4 regions of the Neobacillus sp. FW104-15D2 genome follow, and region 4 is predicted to be linked to each of the others. Evidence: predicted binding sites of a transcription regulator. Region 4 holds the regulator's gene; each other region holds the start of a gene.
The links. Region 4 encodes Rex, which represses fermentation and respiration genes when NADH is low (regulators of the CRP and FNR family bind a similar motif). Its sites were predicted from a motif close to TTGTGAAATATTTCACAA; they were not measured.

Region 1: a site for Rex is predicted at 1,593-1,610, ahead of AC3WR0_RS19820 (TIGR04053 family radical SAM/SPASM domain-containing protein). Genes of this name have one in related genera too.
Region 2: a site for Rex is predicted at 4,020-4,037, ahead of AC3WR0_RS16870 (hemerythrin domain-containing protein). Genes of this name have one in related genera too.
Region 3: a site for Rex is predicted at 5,341-5,358, ahead of ric (iron-sulfur cluster repair di-iron protein). Genes of this name have one in related genera too.

What each region holds. Positions count from the first base shown of each region.
Region 1 is NZ_JBYTCJ010000029.1:32,356-39,858, forward strand. It holds gene AC3WR0_RS19815 (Crp/Fnr family transcriptional regulator) at 1-56, shown strand, start outside; gene AC3WR0_RS19820 (TIGR04053 family radical SAM/SPASM domain-containing protein) at 384-1,511, opposite strand; gene AC3WR0_RS19825 (DsrE family protein) at 2,347-2,685, opposite strand; gene AC3WR0_RS19830 (metal-sulfur cluster assembly factor) at 2,701-3,009, opposite strand; gene AC3WR0_RS19835 (prolyl oligopeptidase family serine peptidase) at 3,036-3,803, opposite strand; gene AC3WR0_RS19840 (Cof-type HAD-IIB family hydrolase) at 3,995-4,807, shown strand; gene AC3WR0_RS19845 (hypothetical protein) at 4,902-5,054, shown strand; gene AC3WR0_RS19850 (DUF3813 domain-containing protein) at 5,057-5,233, shown strand; gene AC3WR0_RS19855 (hypothetical protein) at 5,555-5,962, opposite strand; gene AC3WR0_RS19860 (YitT family protein) at 5,980-6,819, opposite strand; gene AC3WR0_RS19865 (DegV family protein) at 6,960-7,503, shown strand, end outside.
Region 2 is NZ_JBYTCJ010000021.1:93,543-101,045, reverse strand. It holds gene AC3WR0_RS16885 (ATP-binding protein) at 1-1,018, shown strand, start outside; gene AC3WR0_RS16880 (phosphotransferase enzyme family protein) at 1,086-2,093, opposite strand; gene AC3WR0_RS16875 (MFS transporter) at 2,077-3,222, opposite strand; gene AC3WR0_RS16870 (hemerythrin domain-containing protein) at 3,434-3,961, opposite strand; gene AC3WR0_RS16865 (hypothetical protein) at 4,349-4,699, shown strand; gene AC3WR0_RS16860 (4Fe-4S dicluster domain-containing protein) at 4,921-5,205, opposite strand; gene AC3WR0_RS16855 (FAD-dependent oxidoreductase) at 5,205-6,500, opposite strand; gene AC3WR0_RS16850 (electron transfer flavoprotein subunit alpha/FixB family protein) at 6,493-7,503, opposite strand, start outside.
Region 3 is NZ_JBYTCJ010000029.1:23,912-31,414, forward strand. It holds gene clpB (ATP-dependent chaperone ClpB) at 1-1,109, opposite strand, end outside; gene AC3WR0_RS19780 (YjzC family protein) at 1,317-1,496, opposite strand; gene AC3WR0_RS19785 (Crp/Fnr family transcriptional regulator) at 1,759-2,451, shown strand; gene AC3WR0_RS19790 (YwiC-like family protein) at 2,578-3,300, opposite strand; gene mobB (molybdopterin-guanine dinucleotide biosynthesis protein B) at 3,381-3,926, opposite strand; gene AC3WR0_RS19800 (molybdopterin molybdotransferase MoeA) at 3,914-5,179, opposite strand; gene ric (iron-sulfur cluster repair di-iron protein) at 5,467-6,162, shown strand; gene moaA (GTP 3',8-cyclase MoaA) at 6,409-7,425, opposite strand.
Region 4 is NZ_JBYTCJ010000049.1:13,752-21,254, forward strand. It holds gene groL (chaperonin GroEL) at 1-1,329, opposite strand, end outside; gene groES (co-chaperone GroES) at 1,403-1,690, opposite strand; gene AC3WR0_RS24340 (CPBP family intramembrane glutamic endopeptidase) at 1,972-2,706, shown strand; gene AC3WR0_RS24345 (YdiK family protein) at 2,703-2,903, shown strand; gene AC3WR0_RS24350 (redox-sensing transcriptional repressor Rex) at 3,096-3,749, opposite strand; gene moaC (cyclic pyranopterin monophosphate synthase MoaC) at 3,776-4,267, opposite strand; gene AC3WR0_RS24360 (ABC-F family ATP-binding cassette domain-containing protein) at 4,488-6,416, shown strand; gene tsaD (tRNA (adenosine(37)-N6)-threonylcarbamoyltransferase complex transferase subunit TsaD) at 6,786-7,503, opposite strand, start outside.

The DNA of each region.
Region 1 (7,503 bases), on a different contig from region 4:
TTAAAGAGGAAATAGGCTGTGAAAACTGCCCGGCAGTTTATTGTAATATTGAATAGGTCTTTTAGTAAAAAGGGATGGTGAACCATCCCTTTTGTTGTTTTTATTCTGTTTAATTTCCCGATTAAATTCGGTGGTGCTCGTTTTCCGCGGAAAATCAATCTACTGCCTGTAAATAACTTCATGATATGCATCTGTGTACAGCACTTTTAGCTTTGCGACGAGCTGAAGGTTGGCTTCTTCGAATATTCTGTGGCGAAGGAGGTTGGCTTCTTCAAATTTCAACAATCTCTTAGTAAAGAGCATTTATTTAAAAGGGATGGCCAGCCATCCCCTTTTTTGTCTTGTTATTTATATTTATTCGAAGCGAATGCATCCGCTTTTCTTTACTGTTGTTCCTGTTTTTCACGCAGAGCTTTTGGAATATATACACAGAAAGGCTCGCTTTCAAGATAGTCGCCTGTCATGGCATATGCCCTTGAGCGTGAGCCACCGCAAACATGGCGGAACTCACATACTCCACATTTACCTTTATATAGGTCCGGGTTACGAAGTGATTGGAAAATGGGAGAATCCCTGTAAATCTCAGCTAAAGGCTGCTCTCGGATATTTCCTGCTTTTATTGGAAGGAGGCCGCTTGGATAAACGTCACCTATATGAGAAATAAAAACAAATCCATTTCCATCGTTGACTCCCTTAGGAGCCCGGCCTAACCCATCAATTGATCCGGTCAGTCCTTCTTTAGTCAAAGCACTTAAATATTCAATATGTGCTGTTTGGTTTTTGGCCTCTCTCATTTTTTGCTGAATTACAACTCTGCGGTAATGCTGAGCAGCAGTTGTTTTAATATCAAAGGACACTCGTTTGCTAAGGTCGTAAAGCCACCTGAATACTTTTTCATGCTCAACGGGCGAAATCATATCGGAAGTTTGACCTCTTCCGGTAGGTACGAGGAAGAATACGCTCCAAAGCACACATTTTAAATCTTCCACAACTTTAGCCATTTCGTCTAAGTGATCGATATTATAACGGGATATAACTGTATTGATTTGAACTGGAATCTCTAGTTCATGCAAATACTTAACCCTTTCTAGTGTCAGGTCAAAGGAGCCCGCTGTTCCCCTGAAATGATCATGAATTTCTGCAGTAGGACCATCCAGGCTAAATGCCCATCTTGCCAGGCCCACTTCCTTCGCTTTTTGAATTGCTTCTTTAGTCACGTTAGGAGTTGCACTCGGTGTCATCGACACACGGACCCCTTTCTCCACCGCGTACTTAGCGATATCAAAAACATCTTCCCTCATTAATGGATCCCCGCCGGTAAATACCAGCATTGGATTATTCATTTCATATATTTGATCAATTAATTGCTTGCCTTCTTCAAAGGTTAATTCTCTAGGATCTCTTCTATATTGAGCCTCCGCCCGGCAGTGAAGGCACTTTAATTGACATGCCCTGGTCAATTCCCAAATTACGATAAATGGATCCTTGTTAAAGTCCCGGCTAATAACCATTTGACTCGCCTCCTGATATCTGCCGCCATTTTTTAATAACAGCATGATACTATGTATTATATAGGTGTCCTCATGGCAGCAAAGTGAACTTGCTCACATCCAGAAAAAGTTCTTTGTCTGAATTGTGAAGATCAGGAGAGGTAAGGGGCGGAGCTGAATTAAGTATTAGAAAATGATGTCTGGTGGTTGAGGATTTTGGCCTCTTCTTATTCTGGTCATTCCGGGTTTGATCATTTCCTCGTACGTTGGCGCAGCTCCGAGTTTGGGCATTTCCTCGTACGTTGGGGCATACCTCTGAGTTTGGGCATTTCCTCGTACGTTGGGGCGCACCTCCGAGTTTGGGCATTTCCTCGGACGTTGGGGCATACCTCTGAGTTTGGGCATTTCCTCGGACGTTGGGGCATACCTCTGAGTTTGGGCATTTCCTCGTACGTTGGCGTACCTCCGAGTTTGGGCATTCCTTCCCAAAGTCGTGCATTCCCTCCTAAAGTCGTGCATTCCCTTTCCAAAAACGTGCATTTCCTCTCCGAAATCGTGCATTCCCTTTCCAAAAACGTGCATTTCCTCTCCAAAGTCATGCATTCCCTTTCCTAATTCGTGCATTTCCTTTTCGAAATCGTGGATTTCCTTCTTCCAGTAAGCTTTTGTTCACAAATTATGACCCAGAAGAAGAAATTTTTCTATTTTTAAGCCTAACCGCCTGTATATCAACGAAAAAGTTGAATTTAACCCTAAAAAAACGGACTTTAATTTTATAAAGCAACGCTCTATTCCTCAACAAATAAAAAAACTGACCCCATAGACCCTCACAAGCGGTCTATAAAGTCAGCAGATATTAAGATATTGTTATTACTTCATATTGGGCAGCTAATTCAATAAAATGGCCCATGCCGCTGATTTTTCCAGCAGCTAATTTATCTTCCACTTTGTAATAGTCAACACATGTCTTGCAGGCTAGAATGTCAACGCCTTTTTCTTCGAGCTCCTTAATATGGACAGAGGAGAAGGAGTCATCAGTAAGGGCAAAAACTCCGCTATTCATAAAAAAGATTGCTGCAGGAAGGTCCTCTTTCTGTTTTAGCAAAGTGAAAAAGGTTTCCAGAACTCCTTCACCAAGTTCTTTTTCTCCCCTTCCAAGCTGATCAGATGAAACAAGAATAACTTTATTTTTCATTGGAATTCTCCATTCTTAGCGAATGCCAAGCGCTATTTTGGCATAGCGGGACATCATATCTTTGTTCCATGGCGGGTTGAAAACAATATCTACTTCTGTATTTTTAACTTCAGGAATATCAGCAAGGGCCCTTTTAACCTGATCCACGATTGTTCCTGCAAGCGGACAGCCCATAGCAGTTAAGGTCATGGTTACTGTTACTGTTCCTTCTTCATCCAGTTCTACATTATAAACAAGCCCCAAATTCACGATATCTACGCCGAGTTCCGGGTCGATTACAAGTTCCAGTGCACCAAGTAAATTTTCTTTTAATTCTTCATCCATTTCAATCACTCCAATTTATATTTTATTTATAAAAATTTACTAAACCAATCAATAGTAGCCTTTACGCCTTTCTGGCTAACCTTATGGCCAGCGCGTTCATCCGTAATAAACTTCAATTTTTCAGGATGCCCATTATAATCCCCAGCTATATTTTGATAAAACTCATAAGCAAACGAATAAGGGACAAAATCATCCTTTTTGCCGTGCCAAAATAATAGTGGGCGACCTTCAAGTTTTCCCGGCTGAATGCTTAAGTCATATACACGCAGCATTGAAAGCTGGCGGTCAATTTCCTCCTCCGAGAATGGAATACGGTGACCATGATTCCTTATCTGTTCAAGCTGAAAGCGGGAGAATTCTTCATAGGCTGGCATCCCCATTAAACTTACGGCTGCCTTTATCCATTTATACTGGGTCAGTGCTCCCAGGGTTGCAATTCCTCCCATTGATGTTCCGGCAACTCCAATCCGGTCTACGTCAATTAGGTTTTGGGAAACATAGTGCTCCTTTAACACATTTAAATCATGAATGGTGGTTAATACGATTTCCCAAAAACGGATATATAAATCCTGTTCTTTTAATACCAGTTCTCTTTCCCCATGATAAAGGGCTTCTGGCAATAAAACACGGAATCCCTTCTCAGCAAGCAGATAAGCATAATGAAGATTATTTTCCTTGGCGCTCGTAAAACCATGAATAAAGAAAACAAGCGGGAGTTTTTCTGTCTGCTGTTCCTGATTGACCAGGTGCAGAACGGGAATACTTTCAATACGTTCATTTTGAATCAGGATCAAACTTTAAACCCCCTATGGATTCCTGTAAATTATATCTTTTTTCTGAAGCTTTTTAAGTGAATTTTTTTACAGGTTTGCTATAAAATTGTTAACATAGTTACTATAGGACTAAAAAATGATTTTATATGTGTAGTGTAACATGAAGAAAACTTTTTTCCTAAACATTCACTTTCAGTTGAAAAGGAGAACTTATGACAGAGAGACACTTAATTGCTTTGGATTTAGATGGAACTTTATTAAAAGACGACAAGACAATATCCCCTTTTACAAAAGATGTTTTGAAGAAAGCACGTGAAGAAGGTCATGTGGTGATGATTGCCACTGGAAGGCCATTTAGGTCAAGTGAACTTTATTACCATGAATTAGAACTGGATACACCAGTTGTTAATTTTAATGGCGCTTTTGTCCACCATCCCCTTGACCCGGGCTGGGGTCAGTACCATACACCACTTGATATTAAGGTGGCAAAGGATATTGTTGAAGCTTGCCGTTCTTTTAAGTTCCACAATATTATTGCTGAGGTAATTGATGAGGTTTATTTTCATTATCACGATGAAAAATTGCTCGATATTTTTAATTTTGGCAATCCCAAAATTACATCTGGTGATTTAGCTAACCTTTTAAAGGATTCTCCTACCAGTTTGCTTATCCATTCACAAGAGGAGGATGTGGAATTAATTAGGAAGCATCTAACAGATGTTCACGCAGAAGTTATTGAACACAGGCGCTGGGCAGCACCTTGGCACGTTATCGAAATTGTACGTAAGGGGCTTAACAAAGCTGTTGGTTTGAAAAGGGCTTCTGAATACTTCCAGATCCCTCCCCAAAGAATGATTGCCTTTGGCGATGAAGATAATGACCTGGAAATGATTGAGTATGCAGGCCGGGGCATTGCTATGGGAAATGCCATTGATCAGCTTAAAAACATTGCCAATGAAGTTACGCTGACCAATGAAGAAGATGGAATCGGCCACTATCTAAAGGACCTGTTAAATTTAAAGTAAATGGATTTTACATCAATGAACCCTCCCAAAAAGGGCATACTATAAACGAAGCAGCACTGCTTCAATCAGAGCTCTATTATTGGAGGGAATTCGAATGGGTAAACGAAACAAATCAAAACGCTTTGTCCAGCAAGGAAAAGATACGGTTTCCAAGCATTCTGAACGAATCCCCTACCACATGACCTATGCCGAGGCGGAGGCCCAGAAGATGGCCAATGTACATGATTCCGCACTTGGAGGTATTTAAGGATGGGTAACCGATTGTTCAAAGAGGCACGCAGATTTGTAGAGATGGCTAACACGGCCAGCCCAGCTGAAAGGCCCGAAGCAGTTGAAAAAGCTAAAAATGCATTAAGTTCTGCATATGCAAATTCTACTTCGGCTGAACAGCTTCAACTCCATGAGATGCAAAACGAGCTTGAGTAAGAAAAGCGAAAGCGGCTTGAAAGTGTCGTATGGCAGAGGATGATGGTAAAATCACCACGTCCTGTGGCAACACCTTTCTGACCTGCATCCCTGAAAAAGTATAAGACTTGCCGTCGGGGTTGTTCTTTAACCTCCCCTCGGATTAGCTTATGACCTTGATCCCCCCTACAATGAGCTAGACAACATGAGGAGTATGTTGTCTTATTCTAGCCACGAGTGGGATGGACACTAGCTAACAGTCATACTTGATGCAAGCAGGACTCTGGCTGCTGAGCTGGATATAACTCTGGTTATATCAAAAAAAGCTGACACGTTTTTGTGTCAGCTTTTTCTTTGCTCCAAAAGAACAGGAAATGGATTAGTTTCGTTCGGTTCCTTGTCATATAGATAAAGAACCACTGATCCATTTTGGGGTAATTTTACTTGAGGAATCTTTATTTCAAATTTAAATGATGTCCACTCTTTTGCTCTTATAGGTACAACTCCTTTTGCCAGTTCGTTGTGCCCATCCTCTACTGTGTAAAATAATTCCCCTCCCTTTATCCTAACTTCACCTGTTATTATGTACCGGCCATTTTTACCGGCACTCCGTACATTTCTAAATTTTTGAGGGGCTTCCGTCTTTGCATCAGCCACTGCTAAGGTTTTTTTATCATGCCCAGTGATATCCGAAAACACTGGAAGCCCTGCAGCGGTAAAAAGTACTAGTAAGGCAAGTAAGACTTTCATTTATGTACCTCCTATTATTAATCTTTTCGGAAGAAACCAAATATCCCGGTTGTTTCGATAATATTTGTAAAAGCATGAGGATCTACATCTTTTATTATTCTTTCCAAATCAAATAATTCATACCTTGTTATAACGATCATCATTATGTCCTTGTTTTCATTTGTAAAAGCACCTTTAGCTGGAATGGCAGTGATTCCACGGACCAGCTTAGCATATATAGCTTTTTTTAACTCTTCGCCTTTTTTGGTAACAATCATTGCTGTCAGTTTTTCATTTTTTGTATGAATCGTATCAATCACTTTTGTAGAGGTATAAAGTGCTACTAATGTATAAAGAGCCTTTTCCCAGCCATATAAAAGCCCTGCAGTTAGAATGATGATAGAATTGAGAATAAAAATATATGAACCGACCGGCTTGTCCTTCATTCTTGAAAGTATCATGGCGACGATATCCAATCCGCCTGTTGATGCCCCCCACTTCAATGTCCAGCCTATTCCAACAGCCGCAATTACTCCCCCAAATACCGCATTTAGAAGAATATCATGTGAAACCTGTTTAACAGGAATAATTTCGAGAAATAAGGAGCTTAGAAAAACACTGATAAAACTATATAATGTAAAGGACTTTCCCACCTTAAGCCATCCAAGGATCGTAACAGGGATATTTAATAGAAGCAGCAGTATTCCTGTAGAAAGATGGAAGGATGTATTAGAGAGGATTTTGGACAATAACTGCGCTATTCCTGTAAAGCCGCTCGCATATATATTTGCTGGAATTAAAAATAGATTCATCGCCATTGCGTTTAAAAATGAACCTATCAGGACAACAGAAAGTTTTTTCACTTCCATAACAACCATTTTGAAATACCCCCGATAAAAATGCAGCTTCATTCATTATTTAGCCCTTTTTTCCTAATTCTCATTACAGGTAATTGTTTTTTTTATGCGAGTCCGATAAACTTGAAGTAAAAACGATTAGCTAGAAAGCAGGTGAGGATATGGCAGTAAAGATACTGACAGACAGTGCATGTGATTTGCCTATTGAATTTTATGAAGAAAACAACGTGATTCTTTTACCCCTTAAGGTTGAAATAAATGGTCAGGAATACGAAGATTTAAGAACAATTTCACCAAAAACTGTCTATGATTTTATTAGAGGAGGAAATTTACCTAAAACATCCCAGGTCTCTCCTTTAATGTTTGAAGAGGTATTTACAAAAATGGCGGAAAATAATGAAGAAGGCGTTTATATTGCCCTTTCATCCCAATTGTCCGGTACTTATCAGACAGCTGTCATGATACTCGAACAAGTCAAAGAAAAATACCCTGACCTGAAGCTTGATATTATTGATACTAAATGTGCTTCAATTGGACAGGGCTTAGTGGTAAAAGAAGCAGTAAAGCTTGCTGAGCAAAATGCTTCAAGAGAAGAAGTTAAAAGAGAAGTTATTTTTAGATGCGAACATATGGAACACCTTTTTACCGTAGACGATCTTGAATATTTGGCTAAAGGCGGCCGGGTTTCGAAAGCTTCTGCTTTTC
Region 2 (7,503 bases), on a different contig from region 4:
TAAAGGTGAGCTAAGTGCGATTCTTGTAGCCTATTTAAGAATAGACTATTTGAAAAATCTGATGAAATTAGTAACTCCTGATGCAAAGCTATATATAGCAAATGCAGATCAAGATCCAATTCTTAAGATTAATATTGATAAAGATAGTAAGCTTACAGGTACTGACTGGCTGGTAAAACCAATCAACAGGCTCCCCTGGTCCATTCATGTCCAGTTGCCCGCTCCGGATTACAGTACTATTATTAAGACATTAATAAAAAATTTGCTTTTTCTTTTAATTATATCCCATGTTTTCTATTTATTAATCAAATACCTGCTTTTAAAAAGGCAGACCGAAAAAGAAAGACTTCAATATGAAGCACAAAAACTTGAATTGGTTGGCACACTTGCTGCCAGTACAGCCCATGAGATCCGGAACCCGCTTACAGGCATAAAAGGGCTTCTACAGCTGCTCGGAGAGAAGTATAAAGATGCAGATGACCAGTATTATTTTCAGGTCATTGACACAGAGCTTCAGCGAATTAATGAAATTGCAAGTGAGTTTCTTATTCTGGGAAAACCTACTGCCCAAAACAGAGAAATAATCGATTTGTCCGCAATTGTAAACGAATTGCAGCCTCTCGTTATTTCAGAAGGAAATTCCTATAGCTCCGTTTGTTCCTGGGAGGTTCCCCCTGAACCAATAAGGATTGAGGGAATAAAGGACCAGATTAAACAGGTTCTTTTAAACCTCTCCAAAAATTCCTTTGAATCAATGAAAATTGGCGGAACGCTCACAATCCGCCTATATAAAACGAAGCAGCAAGCAAAATTAGAAATTGCAGATACTGGGGAAGGAATACAAAAAAAAGATTTAGAAAAGATCTTCCATCCTTTTTATACTTCCAAGGATACAGGAACGGGACTAGGACTCGTGATTTGCAAGCGAATTATTGAATCCATGGGCGGTACTATTTCCATTGAAAGTACACTGTCTGTCGGTACCACTGTATTTATTTCGCTGCCACTCCAACACTAATGGAAATGTACTTTTAAAAATCAAAAGCTGCCCTTCAAAAGAAGGCAGCTTTTGATTTTTCCTCAGATTAGGAGTTTACCGACATTATTTCATCCTCTGAAAGATCAATGATGGCCCTGTTTGAAAGGATCCGATCCCTAATTTTATCCATCATATTAAGGATATTTTCATTCCTTTCTTCCAAAGGAATCTTTTTTTCCAGAACTGAATACAGGGTTATATCCCTGAGCCGTAAAAAGAGCGGAAGCTGTTTGAATAAATCAGTTGGGAGTTCGTTATGTTTCTGATATCCAGTCAAGAACTTCCGGTAAAAGTTAACTGAAAATTTCTTCGCTTCTGCTTCATCGTTCCCAGGGAAGCCATAAAGAAGAGAATAATAGAGTGGGATGGCAATATCAGAAGCGAACCAGTGATAACTGCAATCATCAAAATCGAAAACATGAACGGTTTCACCATCAAAGAAAAAATTACCCGAATGTACGTCTGAATGAATAAGCCCATAATTGCTGCGATTCGCCGGAAGACTCTCCAGCTCTTTAATGATGGCGTTTGTATTCTTGACAATGTCATTCTCTAAAACATATTGTTCAATGTCCAAAAGCTCTTCTTCGTCCCAAGAAGGCCTCGTATGCCCTGAAGGCTTATACCCTTTTGTTACCGCATGCATTTTACCGATTATTTCCCCCCAGGCAAAAAAGAGCTTATCATTAAATTCAGGGGCTCCCACTTTAACCAAAGAACCAGGGGCCTTTGAATATAAGCAGGCATAAAAATTCGATCCGTCCTCAGCTGCGGCTGTTTCCACCCAAAGCTTCTGCTTTGAACGATAGCATCCCGGACAGGTGACTCCGTTTTTATGCAAAAAGTCCATCCACTCAAGCTCAGAATCGATTTCCTCTTTTTTTCTGTGTGAGCTGTGAGTAACACGAAGAATAGCAGGTTTACCCCTATAGGTAACTTCAAAAACATAATTTTCAAAGTCCCCCAGTTTTTTACACTCCCCAGCTGCATCAAATCTTGCCATTAAATCTTGAAGTATGTCACTTTTAAATAATCTCTCAACGGTTTGTTCCAAATTGACCCACCCTTACCCTTTTATAAAAAAATATTACCCCTGCTGCCAATATACCTTGCAAGATCCACATGTTTTCCCGCAATCCTAAAGCAGCTGCAAGCGATGGTGCTGCACCGAATCCCACAAAAAAACCTAAACGATTAAAAAAAGCCTGGATACCAAATGAGCGCCCTCTTACTGTTCTACTTTCCTTTTGTATGATAGAAGCTGCCGCTGTTTGCCCTGCACTATCAAAAACACCCCCTATCAGAAGAAAACACGCTGCAGCAAAGATGTTATTAACAGAAAAAGCAACAGCAATGCTAAAGGAGAAGAAGAATAAATATTGAAAGTAACTCTTTTCTAAATAATGTCTTCGCTTAATTAAACTGCCTAAATAGCTGCCAACCGCAGCAGATGACCAAAAGACTCCATTCATTAAGGATGCTTTTTCGTACTCTGAGGCTAGCAAAGGAAGCGAAAAATTATAACCCGCTACTGCCAGGCTGTAGAAAAAGGCTATAAACCATATTGGTGCCAAGGATTCGCTTTTATTTAATAACTCCTTAAATTGAAGATTCTTTTTTTCTATTATAATGTTGACTTTCTCAGCCTTTGAGTTCCAGCGCAAGAAGGTCAGGACTGCTGCACTTGTAAAAAACGTAAAACTATCAAATACTGCTATTGGCTGAATGCCATAGTTTTCTGCAATCCACCCACCTGCTGAAAACCCAATGATACTCGAAACTGAACTGACTCTTAGAATAAGAGCATTACCGTTATATGCATTTTTAGCTCCAAATATTTCCGGTATAGAAGAAGAATAGCTAATATAAAAGGTTTGGTAAGTGCAGCCCATTATAAAAGCAGATACCCATACTGCTATTGGATGATAGAAAAAAAGCGGTATTAAAACAGCTGCCCCGTTTGCTATTTCACTGCCAAGCATAATTAGCCGCTTATCCCAATTATCTGCTAACCTGCCGGCTAATAAACTAGTAAGCAGTCCACCTATTTGACGAACTAGGAAAAATATCATCAGATTCCATTCTGAGGATGGAAACAAAAGCAGAAAACCTGTAAGTGCCATGAAATTCATACGGGAAGCAAATTCTGAAAAGCTAACAAGAAAGATATAATTTCTTAACATTTTTCTAAACCTCCTTATAAAGGTGGTTCAGATTCAACCCCCTTTAGGGGCGTTGGGAAATGATTTCTGTCACCATCTGCTTTCCTCCTTATATGTAAAATTTCATTAAATATATACAGGGATGTTGATACTCTTCCACCTTGTTAAATTATAGTTTAAATTTTTAAAAAAATTAATAGCCTAATAAAAAAAGAATGGGATGTCCCATTCTTTACTTAATCTCATTAATTTTCCTTGCAAGTTCTTCTTTTTCCTCATCAGAAAGCATTCTTTCCGCCATAGGGAAAAGGACATTTTCCTCTTTTGCAAAGTGCTCGGTCAATGTGACATACGCACTTTTTATTAAATGTGCTTGTTCTTTCATTTCCTCTATAGATAGTATACGATCTTCCAAAGCAGTTTTCAGAAAGGATCCAATATAGCCTTTTGCCTGGTCATGCTCATATTCCATCACTGCAATTGGGCCAGATGTGGTTCCAACATAGGCACCCATCATCGGAAAAAGAACTCCTTCTTCCCTTTCTGAATGGGGATCAAGCTCCGCCTTAAACTCTGACACCCTGCGAATCAATTCAGTAAAATTATTCTCTATACTTTCTTCCTTTTCAATTTGCTGAACCAGATTATATTGAAATTCCAATTTCTCTAATAATGATGGGTGTTCACTTTTTAATTGCTTCAAGCCTTCGGATAATACACCTGTTGGCATACCGCCAAAACCACTCATACAGCCGTTCATTTATATGGCTCCTTTCAAACTTTTATGAACTCAGTATAACGCCGGCAATAGAAAATAGTTGTGATGCGTGTCACATTTCATATCTTTAATAAAGATTTGTTAATCTGTCAGTGAATTTCGCTTTCCGTAGGACATGAATAGCACCCTTAAAATCGCCCATGCACGAAGGAAATGCGATAGTATTTCCGAGGAGTCTCGCGTCTTTCAATCAAAATAAGGAAAAATCAACAATGAGCTTTTACAGAGCTTAAAATTCAAAAATTGAATATACTTTTTCTGAAAATTTGGAAGCGCTTTTAAATTTCTTGAAATCTTAACATTTAAATCGAAATAATGCTGTAAATTCACATATAATGTAGTTATAGAAGCTATAGGGAGGGCTAAATTATGTACAATCCTAATTACCGGGATTTTTATCAGACAGGATTAATTCCAATTGGCTTAAAGGATCAGCTCGCACTGTTAGAAGCAGAAATAACTCCTCCGAATCAGGTCCGCTCCACACACTGGTTAATTGCTCTGGAAGGTGAGCCTGCATTCGAAGATACAGAATATTATCATTGGAAAGTGAGTATATACCCAGCTGACTCGGAAGGATCTTTTTCATGGAAACATCCCTACTTTTCATCCCAGCTGTTTGATTCGTTCAATAATGCCGCGGAACTGGCAAAATCATATGCAAGCTTTAGTAAAAAAGACGAGATTTTCTCCTCAGGCCTTCAAGAAAAAATAAGTTAATCACACTTCAATATCCCCTTGCTTCACCTCTTTTTAAACCTCCTTGTGAATAACCATACATATAGTGTTAATACGACATTTTACCCCTTTTATGCGAAATTTCCCGGAAAATAAGTCAACTTAAATATCGTGCCCCTCTTACCGTTTCAGGTTGCCCTGAAATTTATTTATGTGTGCAAAAAAGGCTTCCCTCCTATACTAGAGGGAAAGCCTTTTGTTTTTTAAGCCATTCTGAAAACGATTCCGTGTCCGCCCTTTGGATATTCCCATTTTATGTTCTGGTATGGACAGCCAATGCGACAGCTTCCGCATTCATGGCAGCCTTCGTAGCCTACCTGCATACGTGTTCCTTCCCACTTATAAACCTCTGCTGGGCAAAATACTGTACAAATTTTATCGGGACATTGTGTCATGCATACATCATGATCCAGTACGGTCAAATGAGATTTCGTATCACATTTAAAACGGAGGAGATACTGTTTTTCCTCGATATTTTTCGTTGACATTATTTCACCGCCTTCCAAGCTCGATACATATCCTGAATTACACGGATTGTGCCTCTTTCCGCTGTAATGCTCTTCATAATTTGTTTTTGTTTGTCACGTTTTGGTGTACCATCTACCGTAAAGAATTTGCTCATTGCTTTATTCATCATTGGTACATATTCTTTAAAGTATTGCGGGTACTTTTCAAAGGTATGAGCAGCATCTTTATATTTCTCTAAATCCTTCATGATAAAGCTTCCATATAAAGCTTCACGGTAGCTATTCAGGCTTGATTCACTGTAATTATTTCTTTCCTTTGCCTTAATTACAGCTTCTGCAGCCAATTTACCTGAATACATGGCCATATTAGAACCTTCACGGTGAATCGCATTAACAAGCTGTGCTGCATCTCCAACTACGAGGACACCATTTCCGGCTACCTTTGGAACAGATCGGAAACCGCCTTCTGGTATAAGGTGGGCCAGATATTCTGCTGACTCGCCTCCCTGAAGAATAGATTTGACCATTGGATGGTTTTTAAGATAATCAAGAAGATCATACGGCTTCAGCTTAGCTTTTATCATACTTGATAGCGTAGTTCCAACCCCAATATTCAGGCTGTCCTTATTTGTATAAAGGAAGGCTGTACCAAGGTTCCCCTTGGTAGAATCCCCAAAAATTTCAATGGTTGTTCCCTGGTTTTCCTCAAGGTTAAACCGGTCATTTATTTTTTCTTTTGGCATGTTGATAACTTCCATAACAGTTAGTGCTACCTCATCGGGTCTGAATTCCTTATGGAATCCAAGCTGCTTGGATAGAAGTGAGTTTACTCCATCCGCAAGAACTACCACATCTGCATGGAGCTCTCCATCAGGACGGTCGGTCCTAACTCCAATAACCTTTCCGTTTTCTACAATACATTCAGTAACCACAGTTTCATTAATTAGAAGCGCTCCAGCTTCAACCGCTTTTTGAGCAAACCACTGATCAAACTGCGCTCTTAAAATAGTAAAGTTGTTGTATGGCTCTGCTCCCCATTCCAATCCTTTATAACCGAAGGAAACAACCGACTCTTTATCCAGCATCCAGAAACGCTGCTCAATTATAGGCCGCTCCAGTGGTGCCTCTTTCCAAAATTCAGGAATTAGTTCCTCTAGTTGTTTACGGTATAAAACCCCGCCCATAACGTTTTTGCTTCCCGGGTATTCGCCTCTCTCAATTAAAAGAACTTTCAGCCCTGCCCTAGCGGTTTGAAGAGCACAGGCTGTGCCTGCTGGTCCTGCTCCTACAATGATTACGTCAAATTTTTCAGGCATAGCTGATTTCACCACCTTGATTGATAGGAACTTGTTTAAATTCCTCGATTAATTTTGGAATGATTTCCATGGCGTCTCCTACAATTCCATATGTTGCTACATCAAATATAGGCGCATTTGGATCTTTATTTATAGCAATAATAATTTCTGAGTTTTTCATTCCTACCACATGCTGGATTGCCCCTGAAACGGCAACAGCGAAGTAGATTTTCGGTGTGACTGTTTCACCAGTCTGCCCGATTTGTAAATGATGAGGAAGCCATCCTGCTTCAACAACGTCACGTGTTCCGCCAACACTGGCACCAATTGTTTCGGCAAGCTCATATAACAATCCGAAGTTTTGCAGGTCTCCCATGCCTTTTCCTCCGCAAACTATTACATGTGCCTCTGCAAGATTGGCATTTTTTGTTACATCCTTCACAATTTGGAGAACCTTTGTCCGCATATCTTCTTCGGCGAGAGATATGATTTCTACTATAATTTTACCCGACCGTGTTGTGTCTGGTTCAAGAGCTTTCATAACCTTTGGCCTTACAGTGGCCATTTGCGGACGGTGTTTTTTACAGAGAATGGTTGCCATGATATTACCGCCAAATGCTGGACGGCTTGCCTCAAGCAGCCTGTTATCCACATCCACATCAAGCATAGTGGTATCTGCTGTCAGTCCGGTATTCAGGTCTGTCGCGACAGCGCTGGCCAAATCTTTCCCATTGGGAGTAGCACCATAAAGGAAAATTTCCGGTTTATATTTTTCGGCAAGCAGCATGATACATTTCATATAGGATTCAGTCCGGTAATCCTTCAGGACCGGATGATCGATAATATAAACTTCATCAGCTCCGCCTGTAATAACCTCCGAAGCCAAAGGCTTTATTCCTTCACCAAGCAAAACTCCCGCCAGTGGAACATTTAATTTATCTGCAAGTTTTCGGCCTGCACCAAGCAATTCAAGAGAAACTCCTTCTATTACTCTATCGATTTGCTCAATGAATACCCAGACTCC
Region 3 (7,503 bases), on a different contig from region 4:
TGTATTTTTACCCCATGATGGATTTCAAATCTCTCTTTTAATCCTCGCAAAATAGAAATTGTATCTTCCACTCCTGGTTCCTGTACCAGAACCTGCTGAAAGCGGCGTTCCAAAGCAGGGTCTTTTTCTATATATTTTCGGTGTTCCTCAAGTGTGGTTGCCCCAATACAATGAAGTTCCCCGCGGGCCAGCATGGGCTTTAGCATATTGCCTGCATCCATAGCTCCTTCCGTCTTTCCCGCACCCACGATAGTATGGAGCTCATCTATAAACAATAAAATTTTTCCTTCACTCTTCTTTACTTCATTTAAAACTGCTTTTAATCTTTCTTCGAATTCTCCCCTGAATTTAGCACCTGCGATTAGAGAACTCATATCTAGTGAAAAGATGGTTTTATCTTTTAGACCTTCAGGCACATCTTTTCTTACAATTCTTTGGGCAAGCCCCTCAACGATTGCTGTTTTTCCTACCCCTGGTTCACCAATTAGGACAGGATTGTTTTTTGTTTTTCTTGAAAGGATTCTGATTACGTGTCTGATTTCAGTATCCCGCCCAATAACCGGATCAACTTTTCCAGTTTTTACTTCCTCTACAAGGTCCCTGCCGTATTTTTTTAATGCTTCGTAGGTCTCTTCCGGGTTTTGTGTAGTCACTCGCTGGTTCCCCCTTATTTCTTTAATAGCTTTTAAAAGCGCATTTGAATCCGCATTGACTTCATTTAAAACTTTTCCCATTCCAGTTTGAGATGCAGAATCAGCAGCCAGCAGTATATGTTCAGTTGAGATAAATTCATCAGTAAATTGCTTTTTTACTTCCTCAGCTTTTATAAGCAGATTTTGTAAATTTGAGGTAATATATAAGGTCCCGTCCGCCACACCGCTTCCGGTAACCTGCGGTTTCATATCCAGTTTCTCTTTTATTTTTTGTTTAACAGTTTCTATTTTAATACCGGTTCTTTCTAAAACAGTATTAATCAGGCTGTCTTTCTGATTCATTAATGAAAGAAACAAATGTAAGTCATCGACCTCCTGATGCTGGAACTCTGCTGCTAATTCCCGAGCCCCAATAAAGCCTTTTTGCAAGCGTTCCGTCATCTTATTTAAGTCCATTTTATACCTCCATTTGACCTTTTTTGACCTTATATATATTTATTATATTCCATGAGAAAAAGAAAGAAAAGCCACCCGCTTTGGATGGCTTCTAAAAGAGTGGCATGTTGATTTTTACTGTAGGCGCACGCTTTCCGCTTCAATCAATATAGCTGCACAAATTCAACAATGAAAACCTTGAACCAGAAGATCATAAGATCTATTTTTTCATGGTTTAGGAAAATAGGTCCATAGTCGGTTGTGATTGGATGTTTCCGGAAAGACATCCCCAGCTTTCATTTTCATTTTTTGAGGATTAACAATATTGCTTCCAGTTTCACCTGTTTCAATATAAATTCCATTGTTGGGAGCTTTCTGCCCCGGACGGAATTGTCTGTTTTGTCCCATAATGCTGCCTCCTTTAAAGAAACTTCTTTACTAATTTCCCCCGTTCCGCTCAAATTATAGGGTCCTTTTTTTCGACAAATATTTCCCAAGGAATAGTTGTAATTTTATCTTTATTTTGAGAAATTTATGTCTTTTGTATGAATCTTATTCTAAAGCCGTTGTATTTCCACTAATAAACAATATAATTACAGTAATATCTACTTTGATAGGTAATTTGTCTTGTTTTGTCTTATGCTATTTTGGAACTAAAGGTGGTAATAGCATGCACTCATTAACTGATATTTCATTGGATTTACATGAACTGCTCAAAACCGTTCACCATGTAAGAAAAATGGAAAAGGGAAGCTTACTTTTTCAGGAAGGTGCCCCCGCAGAGGAGCTTTATATAATTAAACGAGGAATGCTTCAATTAAGTAAAAGCATACCAGACGGAAGAGAATTGACTCTCCGGATTTGTTCGGAGGGTGACTTGGCAGGAGAGGCTAATCTTTTCATGCCTTCATCAAAATACTATCTTAGTGCCAAAGTGACAGAAAGCGGTGAAGTCGCTGTTATTTTAAAGGAACATCTGGAAGAACAGCTTAGCAAGGATCATGATTTGGCCGTTGAGTTTATGAGGTGGATGAGCATTCAGCATCTTAAAACACAGACCAAATTTCGGGATTTAGTTCTTCATGGAAAAAAAGGAGCTTTGTATTCGATACTCATAAGGCTTTCAAATAGCTATGGAAGAGAAGTAGAGGATGGTATTATTCTTGATTTGCCTCTAACAAATCAGGAACTAGCTAATTTTTGTGGTACTTCCAGGGAAGTAGTCAATAGGCTGCTTAGCGACTTACGAAGATCGGGAATAATATCTGTAAAAAAAGGTATTATTACAATTCATGAATTGGATACTTTAAAAACAGAAATTGATTGTGAAAACTGTTCAAAGGATATATGCTGTATTGAATAAGCCGGCCCTCTGGGGCCGGCTTATTTTTCTAATCGGGAATGGATCAGAAGAGTATTGCCATAGTTTGCGGCGGCTTTTAGCCTTCATTTTCTTAACAGACACATGAGCCTTAGTAAGAGATAACGCCTAAAATTTAAAAACCTGCACTGCCATCAGGATAAAGAAAAGGGCTGCATTCACTATTTCGTAAATCCCAACCTGCTTAGCGGAAATGCTTTTTCCATAAAAGCCAATGGCCCTTAGCAAGCTAGGGATATAGGCAAATGCCGCGATCCATAAGCCAAGGAAAATCCACAGCGTTGGAACAAGAAGATGATATGACCATGAAATCCACTTGTATTGAAGATTCTTTTTTTCCCGGATCATTGTTTTAACGTAAAAAGTGCTTCCCAAAAAGAAAAGAATCGATGTACTAAAGAGAAGAAAAGAATCGATGGTTACCGTACCATCTGCCATATAGGCACTCGCAAGCCCAGCAATAGCAAAAGCAATAATCGCACTAATATCATTTGTCAGTGCCCTGTCTTTATTTTTTGATGAAAAATAAGCATTAATCGCAAACAATGGGATCATCGCAAGCCCGAAAATAATTATTGATGGCCTTGTGAACAAGGGAACTAATAATAAAAGAATAGCTGGAATTATATAAATAAGTGTCCATTTTATATAAAACTGGATCTTCTTTCTTTTAAATAAAAGCAACATAGGATAAGTGGCAAGATATAAAAAGACCCAGCCGATAAAAAACGGGATATGTTCCCACATAAAATGTGATCCAATCACACCAAGCCAAAAGGGAACAATAAGCATTGCCCAGGCACCGTGCTGTTTTGGTAAAAAAAGCTTCATCTTTTTCACTCCTTATTTCCTGCTACCTCCAATATAAGCGAGCGCAAAACAAAAAAAAGTGAAGCTTATCACATTTCCTTTTACCTTTTAGTGTCATTTTTATGAATTTCCTGAAGAAGATCAATCAGCTGTTTCTCCAATATGGAATCCTTAATATTGAATCGGGGGTATTTAGCAGCTAAGCCAGATTTTATAAGGACATCCTCATCCCAGTAAACTATAGCAATAATATTTACAAGAGAAGATAGGAGTTTTAAATCCTTCTGATCTTTTATCATTACCACTTTTGGAAATTCTGCCTGTTTATGTCCCTCAATTAGGATAATATCGGGATAAAACTCCTTCATTAATTTAATTTTTTCAGAAAGGCTCCAGGTGGTTTTTTCCGCCTGTAACACCAGACGGCCTTCCCCTTCTACAAGAGAAGCAGCCGCCCCCGATAAAATATGGCGGGTGGAATCCTTCTCATCCGCAACTTCTGGTTTTCCGCCATGGCCATGATGTTTAATGGTAACAACTTTTTTTCCTCTGTGCGACCATTCTTTTATCACCCTTGAAATGGCTGCTGTTTTACCACTGTTTTGATATCCGGCAACCTGAATGATTAAAGGTTTTACCAAGGCCAATGACTTCCTTCCTGATCCTCAAGCATAAGTACATCAACTTCCATTCCCGCCTCAAATCCCCTGGTGCCGCCCGGAAGTATCATCAATGAATTTGCTCCCGCAAGACTCATTACAATATTAGATTTATCCAATCCGCTTGGTGAGACGGTCAACTTTCCTTCGGTTATGGTTAAAGCGCTTCGTACAAATCTTGTGAATGGGTTTGCTTTTGGAAAAGCAACATCGAGGATTGCTTTTTCCTTCCGCAAATGTGGTTTGGGTGCAAAAAGCATCCCTCTTATTATTGGACGTGCAAAAAGCTCAAACCCAACATAGCATGCAGATGGATTGCCTGACAGGCCAAATAGTAGCCTGCCATTACTCTGGGCAACTGTTGTTACGCTCCCGGGCCTCATCGCTACCTTATTAAAAAGTACCTCTGCGCCCAATTTATCATATATCTCAGGAAGATAATCGAAATCACCCACTGAAACTCCTCCAGTGGTAACGAGAATATCAACGGAATCAATAGCATTTTTAACTGCTTCAAAACAAGTATCAAATTCATCAGGAAGCTTTCCAAAGTATTGGACACTTCCCCCGGCACGCTCAATTTGTGCAGCAATCATGTAAGAATTGCTGTTTCTTATTTTTCCTGGTTCAAGTGGTTCATCTACTTCCAGGAGTTCAGTCCCGGTTGCAAAAAGGCCCACCTTTGGCTTAGCTGCTACTGGGACTTTTTCATAGCCGAATGTAGCAAGCATGGCTTGAATTCCAGGATTAATTAATGTTCCCTTTTCAACGAGGACAGTTCCTTCTTTCGCATCCTCACCACGAAAAGATACATTATCACCAGGTTTAAAGCTTCTTTTTATAGACATAAAAGGTATTCCGTCTTTTTCATAGCTTTTAGCTACCTCAAACATGACAACAGCGTCCGAACCAGTTGGCATCATTGCACCAGTCATAATTCGAACAGCTTGATATTCATTTAGTTTTTTTTCTGAAACCATTCCAGCGCCTATATGGTCAATTACTTCAAATTCAACCGTGTTACTTTGTGAAGCATCAACTGTATCAACGGAACGTACTGCAAAACCATCATAAGGGGCCCTGTTAAAATGAGGCACATCACTTGTCGCTATTAAATCTTCTGATAAAAAGCGTCCAAAACTTTCATTAATAGAAACCATTTCCGTTTTTCCTGTTAACCTATACTCCATTACTTTTTCTACGGCTTCTCCAATTGAAATGGCAGTTCTTCTTTCAAACATAATCATCAGCTCCTGCAATTCAAACCTTTTTATTTCTTTTTACATTCATTTCCTATATTCCTATCCATTATAAGCGTACTCCACAGGCCTTTGCATGGCAAACGCCTTGTATTCCCCCTTCACTCTGCAGAATCATCATAGCAAAGCAAGGAATAGGCAGGTTATGACAGAGTTCACAAAAATGATAAAAATACTGAAAAATTTTTGATTAGTGTGATTTAGGTCACCCGGTTACCATTTCAAATCCGTTATCCTAAAATCAAGAAACGTAAGGAGGAAATTAAAAAATGACTATTCCATTCACTGAAAATACACTGGTAAAAGATATTGTAAACGAATTGCCAAAATCTAGCGATGTTTTTAAACGAAACCGCATCGATTTTTGCTGCGGCGGCAATATTCCTTTAAAGGAAGCTGCAACCGGGGCAGGAGTTTCCCTGGATCAATTAATTGGTAACCTTACAGAGGTATATGAAAAAAGAGAAACTGGAGAAATTGACTGGAAGGCCTGGATGGATAAAGAATCTAATGACATCATTAACCATGTAATCGACAAATACCACCGCCCTCTTTTGGAAGAATTGGCTAACCTTAGCCCATATGTAACCAAAGTATCACGTGTTCATGGAGGGAATCATCCAGAGCTATTAACCATGTATGAACTTTTTTATGAGTTTAAAAAAGAAATGCTGGAGCACACTGCGAAAGAAGATGAATTGGTATTCCCTTTAATTCAGAAATTAGAAGGTTTAAATGAAGATGAACTGCAGGAAGCTTTAAACTCTATTAGGGAACTTGAAAAAGAGCATGACCATGCCGGGTCACTTTTAAAAGAACTTAGAAACGTTACTTCTGACTTTAATCCACCCATGGATGCCTGCGGTACCTACCGCTTAGTCTATAAGCGGCTGGAAATGCTTGAGGGAGAAACCTTTAATCATGTCCATATGGAAAATAATATCTTATTTCCCCGCTATTTATAATTAACTTTGTTAATCTTGTTTGTTGATATTCGTTAAAATCCACCCCTGTCCGCGGAGCCTCCTCGCTCGCTTTTTCGCAGGACAATAAAACTTGAATAAACTGTGCACAAAGGAAGTGGAAATGCATTTTAAGAGGAGTTTTACGAATTTTAACAGCGACTATACTTAAAGAAGAAAACCTCCTGGTTCCAATTGACAGGAGGTTTTTGCATTGGTGAAAAATAAAAACTCCCTTAAAAAGGGAGTTTAGCCGCCTATATAGGACATTTCTATTTTCTTTCTATTAGTAATTGTTTCTGCTGTTCTTTCATCGGAATACCGGTCAGTTCGTCCGTTCCATATACCGGTTATTCGTGCAGCTATTTCTTCATCCGTTGCCTCGTTTCGCATGAAGTTTCGGATATCATGGCCATTACCATTAAACAGACATGTAAACAACTGGCCGTTCGCTGAGAGTCTGGATCGTGTACAGCTGCTGCAGAAGGATTCAGATACAGAAGTAATAAACCCTACCTGAATATCAGTCCCTTTGTATCTATACCTTTTAGCTACCTCGCCAAAATAATCCGGATCAACAGGTTCCAGTTCAAATTTTCCCTTTAACATTTCAAATATTTGCTTCTTGGTAATAACATCATCCATCTTCCAGCCGTTAGTGCTGCCAACATCCATGAACTCAATATAGCGCAGCTGGAGGCCTTCTTGCTTGCAAAACTCTGCCATAGGGATTATTTCTGAATCATTAAGACCCTTTTTGACAACCATATTAACTTTAACGCCAAGCCCTGCTGCCTGAGCGGCTTTAATGCCATCTAGTACAGGCTGTACACCGACGCCGCGGCCGTTAATTTTTCCAAAAAGCTCATCATTGAGGCTGTCCAGACTGACATTGACCCTTTTCAGACCAGCCTTTTTTAGATCAGCAGCCAATTTTGGCAAAAGCACCCCATTTGTGGTTAGGCCGATATCGCTTAGTCCCTCGATTTTTGATAGTTTTTCTACAAGGACAGGCATATCTTTTCTAAGCAGAGGTTCTCCCCCTGTCAATCTGATTTTTTCAACGCCTAGACTGACAAATATCTTAGCAAGACGCTCAATCTCTTCATAGGATAACAATGCACTTTTAGGCAAAAATACAAAATCAGGACCAAACTCGTCTGCGGGCATGCAATACTGACATCTAAAGTTACAGCGATCGATTACAGATATTCTCAGATCTCTTAGAGGCCTGTTCAATTTATCTTTAATAATGGACTTTTGCAATTCCATCAACTCCAATATAGTGAGAAACTTATTTCTTGCTTATATTAACAAATAGTTTTCATTTGGCTGATAGTTCAT
Region 4 (7,503 bases):
TGCACGAAGAACGATGTTGATACCAGTAGCTTCGTCACCTTCAGCCTGGATTTCAGCAACCTTGCTGTATACGTTAAGAAGGGCAACACCACCGCCAGATACGATACCTTCTTCAACTGCAGCACGAGTTGAGTTCAAAGCATCTTCAATGCGAAGCTTGCGCTCTTTTAATTCAGTTTCAGTAGCGGCACCAACTTTGATTACTGCTACACCGCCAGCTAATTTAGCAAGGCGCTCTTGTAATTTTTCACGATCAAATTCAGAAGTAGTTTCTTCTAATTGAACGCGGATTTGATTTACACGACCAGAAATTTGTGCAGAATCTCCAGCACCTTCAACGATCGTTGTATTTTCTTTTGTAACAACAACTTTAGAAGCACGTCCCAAAGAAGTGATTGTCGCAGATTTAAGTTCACGGCCTAGCTCTTCAGTGATTACTTCGCCGCCAGTTAATGCAGCGATATCCTCAAGCATAGCCTTACGGCGGTCGCCGAATCCAGGAGCTTTAACAGCTACTGCATTGAAAGTACCGCGAAGTTTGTTAACTACTAAAGTAGCAAGAGCTTCACCTTCAACATCTTCAGCAATCAGCAATAATGGCTTGCCTTGCTGTACAACCTGCTCAAGCACAGGAAGGATTTCCTGGATGCTGGAGATCTTCTTGTCAGTGATTAGGATATATGGATTTTCAAGAACAGCTTCCATTTTGTCGGAATCAGTTACCATGTAAGGAGAAGCATAGCCACGGTCAAACTGCATACCTTCTACTACATCCAATTCAGTTGTAAAGCCTTTAGACTCTTCAATTGTAATAACACCGTCGTTGCCAACGCGCTCCATTGCTTCAGCAATCAATTGGCCAACTTCTTCGTCAGCAGATGAGATTGCAGCAACCTGTGCGATAGAAGATTTGCTTTCAATTGGCTTGGAAATGGATTTTAATTCTTGAACAGCTGCAATAACAGCTCTTTCGATACCTTTGCGGATTCCCATTGGGTTTGCGCCTGCTGTTACGTTCTTCAAGCCTTCGCGAATCATAGCTTGAGCAAGAACTGTAGCAGTAGTAGTACCGTCACCAGCTACATCGTTAGTTTTGCTGGCAACTTCTGCTACAAGCTTTGCACCCATGTTTTCAAATGCATCTTCTAATTCGATTTCTTTAGCAATCGTTACACCGTCGTTAGTAATAAGCGGTGAACCGAATTTTTTCTCAAGAACCACGTTACGTCCTTTCGGTCCAAGAGTAACTTTTACTGCATTTGCCAATGCGTCAACACCACGAAGCATTGCGCGGCGGGCATCTTCACTAAACATAATCTCTTTAGCCATAGTTCAAAAACCTCCTGTATTTTAAATTATTTATCAGGTCCGGCAGTATTATTTAACTGCCATCTTCACATGATTACTCGCCAATTACAGCAAGAATATCACTTTCACGTACGATTAAGTATTCAGTTCCTTGGTATTTTACCTCAGTACCGGCATATTTTGAGAAGATAATGCGGTCACCTTCAGAAACATCAAGAGCAACACGTTCGCCATTATCGAGAACACGTCCAGTTCCAACCGCTATAACTTTTCCTTCTTGCGGCTTTTCTTTAGCTGAATCCGGTAAAACGATACCGCTTGCAGTTTTTTCTTCTGATGCAACAAGCTCAATGATAATACGATCACCTAGTGGCTTTAACAAATCAAACAACCTCCTCAAATTTTTTATGTAGTTGATTTATTAGCACTCTATCACGTTGAGTGCTAACACAATTATTATAATAATGAATCCACTAACCTTTTGCAAGCAGGAGATATAAAAAAACCCAAAAAATTTTTCTCTTTTTCAACCTTACCATTATGGCTAAGGTCACGCAGTTTTGCCCATCCTAAGTACCTTCTGATTGAAAGAAATCGCCTTTTATGAGTAGAATGAGGAATAGTGCAGAAATTAATTTAAGAGCCTGAAAGGGAGATTATATATTGAAAAAGGAATATTGGATTATTTTAATTGTATATATCGCCATGCAGCTGTCGAGTTTCGTCGGAATTCCGCTTGTCACCCATATACTCGAAGCTTCGGGTAACAGTACTTTAGAATCGCAGCGGCTTGCTATACCGTATTGGCTGCTTATAAGCTTTACAGCTGCCTTTTTAATTACATTGTTTTTATTGCGAAAAGAAAGAATGTCGCCTGAATTTGCCCGAGGCCGTACTTCTGTCGGCAGCTCGGTGGCATGGGCTATCGGCGGTGTTTTTCTTGCTCTTTTTGCCCAATCAATTGCCGCAAGCATTGAAAGACTTCTGGGAATTAATATGGGATCTGAAAACACCCAGGCTATTTTAAAATTAATTCAGGCTTTTCCTTTAGTGTTGGTTATCAGTTCCATTATCGGACCTATCCTTGAGGAGATAGTGTTTCGAAAAATTATCTTTGGCAGCTTATATAAGCGCTTTAACTTTTTCATATCCGCTTTGATTAGTTCTGTCGTCTTTGCGCTTGCCCATATGGAGCCGGTTCACATTTTACTGTACGCTTCAATGGGATTTACCTTTGCTTTTCTATATGTCAGAACGAAAAATATCTTTGTATCCATGTTCGCTCACGTGGCGATGAATACTTTTGTCGTATTAGTCCAATCTGTTTATAAAGACCAAATCGAAAGAATGATGCAGGACGCTGACAAAATTCAAAGCTTTATTGGAGGATTTTTATGAGACAGTCACCTTTGTTTTCGGGCATCATTTATTTCCTGCTCGGCGTTCTGTTCACTTATTTTGCCATTCAGGATGTTCAGGACGATGGATGGGGATTTTTTACCTACCTGCTTGTTCTGCTGGCCACATTTGATGTAGCCTCAGGCCTTAAGATGGTAGGTTTTCATTTTAGGATTAAAAAGCATACAAAAAGGTGAGTTCCGGAATTGGAACTCACCTTTTTATTTTTTAGGCTGTGTTAAAAAAGCAGCGCTGATTGTAACGCATGAAAGGAGACTCCAGCGGGAAAATTGGATCAGGTGGACCCCACAGGAGCTGAAGTTTGCCGAACCGCTCGCGGAAAGCGAGTGTCTTGGAGCGAAAATCTAAAAATAAGTTTATCGCCTTTTTTAAAGTGCTTCTTCTTCTGAAGGATAATGCTTCAGAAAGTATATTAATGATTGCAGCTCAACAGCAAGGTCTATATGGTGCACTCTTATTGTAGGCGGCACGTGCAAACGGGCAGGTGTAAAGTTTAAAATCCCTTTAACGTCTGCCTTAATAAGTCTGTCTGTTACCGGCTGGGCTGCAGGAGCGGGAACGGTTAAGATCACAATTTGTATTTTTTCAGATTTTAGGTATTTTTCAATGTCATCCATATGGTAGACGGGAACATCACCAATTTTGGAACCCACTCTTTCGGGGCTAATATCAAAGCCAATTTGAATTTTGGTGTTGTTATTTTTCAAGAAATTATAATTCAATAAAGCCGTTCCCAAATTTCCGACACCAATAAGTGCGACTTTTGTCAATTCATCCTGATCCAGTGTTTTTCTAAAGAAGGTCAATAAGTAATTAACATTATAGCCATACCCCTTTTTTCCGAGCGCTCCAAAATAAGAAAAATCCCGTCGAATAGTGGCTGAATCAACTTTTACTGCGTCACTCAATTCTGCTGAAGACACCCTCTGCTTTCCTGATGTATGGAGATGATTGAGAAAGCGATAATAGAGCGGCAGTCTTTTGGCCGTTGCCTGTGGTATTTTTATGGTCTCATTGCTCATGTTTCTTTCCTCTCTCCTCTAATGAATTATAGTTCCGTTCTTTTGAAATCGCCATTCTTCCCTCCGGTTTTTTCAACCAGATAAGTTGGCCCAATGACCATCCCTTTATCAACTGCTTTGCACATATCATAAACGGTCAGTGCACACACAGAGGCGGCTGTTAACGCTTCCATTTCAACACCTGTTTGTCCCTTTGTTTTCACTGCCGCAGAAATATTTAATTTATACTCATCCTGGCCTTCCTCTTCCCATGAAAAGGTTACATTTACACCTGTAAGCGAAATAGGGTGGCACATAGGGATGATGTCCCATGTTTTTTTGGCTGACATAACAGCTGCTACCTGGGCTACAGCCAGCACATCGCCTTTTTTCATTTCCTGGTTGGTAATCTTGTTATAGATTTCTCTGCTAACTTTTATACTCGAGTGGGCATGTGCAGTTCGTGCTGTTTCCGGCTTACTGCTGACATCGACCATTTTTGCCCTGCCTTCATCATTAAAATGTGTAAATTCAGCCATTATAAAAACCCCTCTCATCAAAATAATACACTATTTTTCCCATATTGTGTGTGAACTTTGTATTATTCTTCACATATGTTTATTTGGTTTTTATTGTTTTTATATATTAATCTGCTTAATATTTTCGCTTCCATTCTTTTAAATTCCTTTTGCATGATTCACTTTATTGCCGGTGTACCTCTAATCGGTTAAACTTATCGTAAGTACTGAGGTGAATAAAATGATTTTATTACAGGTTAATCAGCTGGAAAAAAACTATGGCGCTGAGCTTATTTTATCGAATATAAAACTGGAACTGCAAACCAGGGACCGTGTTGCTTTGGTAGGACGGAACGGAGCAGGAAAATCTACACTGTTAAAGATTATCGCCGGCCACCTTTCCTATGACGGTGGTGAAATTATAAAACCAAAGGATGCCACGATTGGGTACTTGGCACAGAATACTGGACTTGAATCCAATTTATCCATTTGGGAAGAAATGCTGTCAGTTTTTGAGGATCTTCGTAAAATGGAGAAAACCATACGCGAGCTGGAGGTCAAGATGTCTGACCCCGATGCATTCTCAGACTCTGACCGATATGAAAGAATTTTGCGGGAATATGACTCTTTACAGGTGAAGTTCAAGGAACTTGGAGGCTATCAATATGAAGCCGATATTCGATCTGTCCTGCATGGGCTTAATTTCCAATCCTTTGACCACTCTACTACTGTCTCTTCATTAAGCGGTGGCCAAAAAACAAGATTGGCACTTGGTAAGCTATTATTAAAAAAGCCGGATATTTTAATACTGGACGAACCTACCAACCATCTTGACATTGATACTTTAACTTGGCTTGAGCAATATCTTCAGGGCTATGAAGGAGCCATTCTGATTGTTTCCCATGACCGTTATTTCCTTGATAAGGTGGTTAATCAGGTTTATGAGCTTTCCCGCCGCCAGATTCAAAGATTTCCCGGAAACTATAGTTCTTATTTAAAACAAAAAGCGGAGAACCTTGAACGGGACATAAAGCAATATGAAAAGCAGCAGGATGAAATTTCTAAGCTTCAGGATTTCATTCAAAGAAACCTTGCGCGTGCTTCCACCACGAAAAGAGCGCAGAGCCGCCGAAAAACACTCGAAAGAATGGATAGAATGGACAGGCCTTTAGGTGATGAAAAGTCTGCAGCTTTTTCTTTTGATATTGAGAAGCAAAGCGGAAATGACGTTATTACCCTCCAGGATGTAGCAGTAGGATATTCTGGAAAAAAGGTATCTGAAAATATTTCATTCCGGATCACACGGGGAGAGAGCATTGCTCTTGTCGGGCCTAATGGAATCGGAAAATCCACTCTTTTAAAAACGATTGTTAAAAAGCTGCCTTCCCTTTCCGGCAGTTTTCAATATGGTTCCAACCTTACCATTGGGTATTATGATCAGGAGCAGGCTGAATTAACAAGCAATAAAAGGGTCCTGAACGAATTATGGGATGACTATCCTCTCAAAAGCGAAAAGGAAATTCGAACGGTACTGGGGAACTTCCTATTTTCGGGCGATGATGTTCTTAAAATTGTATCGACCTTAAGCGGCGGTGAAAAGGCACGTCTTGCCCTTTCAAAGCTTATGATGCAAAAAGCTAATTTGCTTATCCTTGATGAACCGACAAACCACCTTGATTTGGACAGCAAAGAGGTTCTTGAGAATGCACTTGTGGAATACCCGGGAACAATCTTATTTGTTTCCCATGACCGATACTTCATTAATAGAATTGGTACTAGAGTTCTGGAGTTAAACCCATCAGGTGCCGTTGATTATCTTGGTGACTATGACTATTTTGTCGAAAAGAAACAGGAATTGGCTGAAATAGAAGCGGAAAGCTCTTCTCTTGATTTAAACAGCAAAATAACGGTCTCTGAAACACAAGAAAAAACTTCTTACCAACTAGATAAAGAAGCTAAAAAGCTTGAACGCCAGCGAAAGCGGAAGCTGGAGGAAGTCGAGCAAAAAATAGAAGAGCTTGAAAATGAAATACAGCAATATGAGGAGCAACTATGTGATCCAGTTGTTTTTCAGGATCATGAAAAGGTCCATCAAATCAATCAAAAAAATGAACAGGCAAAACTTCTACTTGAAGAAACAATGGATGAGTGGGCCGAGCTGGCAGAATGAAATACTGAAACTGACAGTAAACGTATGATTAAAAGCAACTCTATTATCTGGTAAACACCGGTTCAAAAGCCGGTGTTTTTTTTATCCACAAAGTTATTCACAAAGAAAAGAGCCTACTTACAACACATTTGAAGTTTTTCCACATTATCCACAGAATAAGCTAAACTTATCCACATTATCCACAGAATCATGGTCATTGGTCCACATTTACTTAAAAATTCGAAAAATGATTTTCTGTTTATCCACAATAATTCTTTTTTTCCATAGTTTAAGTTTAACTTCATTGTTGATAATTGCTAATATCAACATTTAAATCAACGGCGTCTTACACAAAAAAGCAGTGTATCTTATGAATACACTGCTCCTACATTAATTATAAATATCAATATCCAGACCTGGATTAGCATTCAGTGCTAAGTCAGCCCTTTTTCCTTTTTCGAATAATATACTTCCTGCTGCCCCTATCATTGCAGCATTATCCGTACATAGAGCCAAAGGAGGGATGACCAGTTCAATATCCGTTAGTTCGCTAAACGCCTTTTCTAAAGCAGCTCTTAGGCCTTTATTGGCTGCTACTCCGCCAGCAAGCAATACCTGATGAACTTTATATTCTTTTACTGCCCTTAATGTCTTCGTAACAAGGACATCTATTACGCTCTCCTGAAAGCTGGCAGCAAGATCTTTGGGTTCAATGATCTCCCCTCGCTGTTCCGCATTATGAACAGTATTAATGACAGCTGACTTTAAACCGCTGAAGCTGAAATCGTATGAACCTTCCTCCAGCCAGGCTCTCGGCAAATCAATGGTGGGAGAACCTTCCTGTGCCATTCTGTCGATGTGGGGCCCTCCCGGATATGGCATATGAAGGGTCCGGGCCACTTTATCATAAGCTTCTCCGGCCGCGTCATCTCTTGTTTCTCCAATTACTTCAAAATGCCCATGCTCTTTCATATAAACAAGTTCAGTATGGCCACCGGATACCACTAGAGATAAGAGAGGGAACTTCATTTCTGTTACCAGGCGGTTTGCATAAATATGGCCTGCAATATGGTGAACGGGAACAAGCGGCAGGTTATTCGCAAAGGCT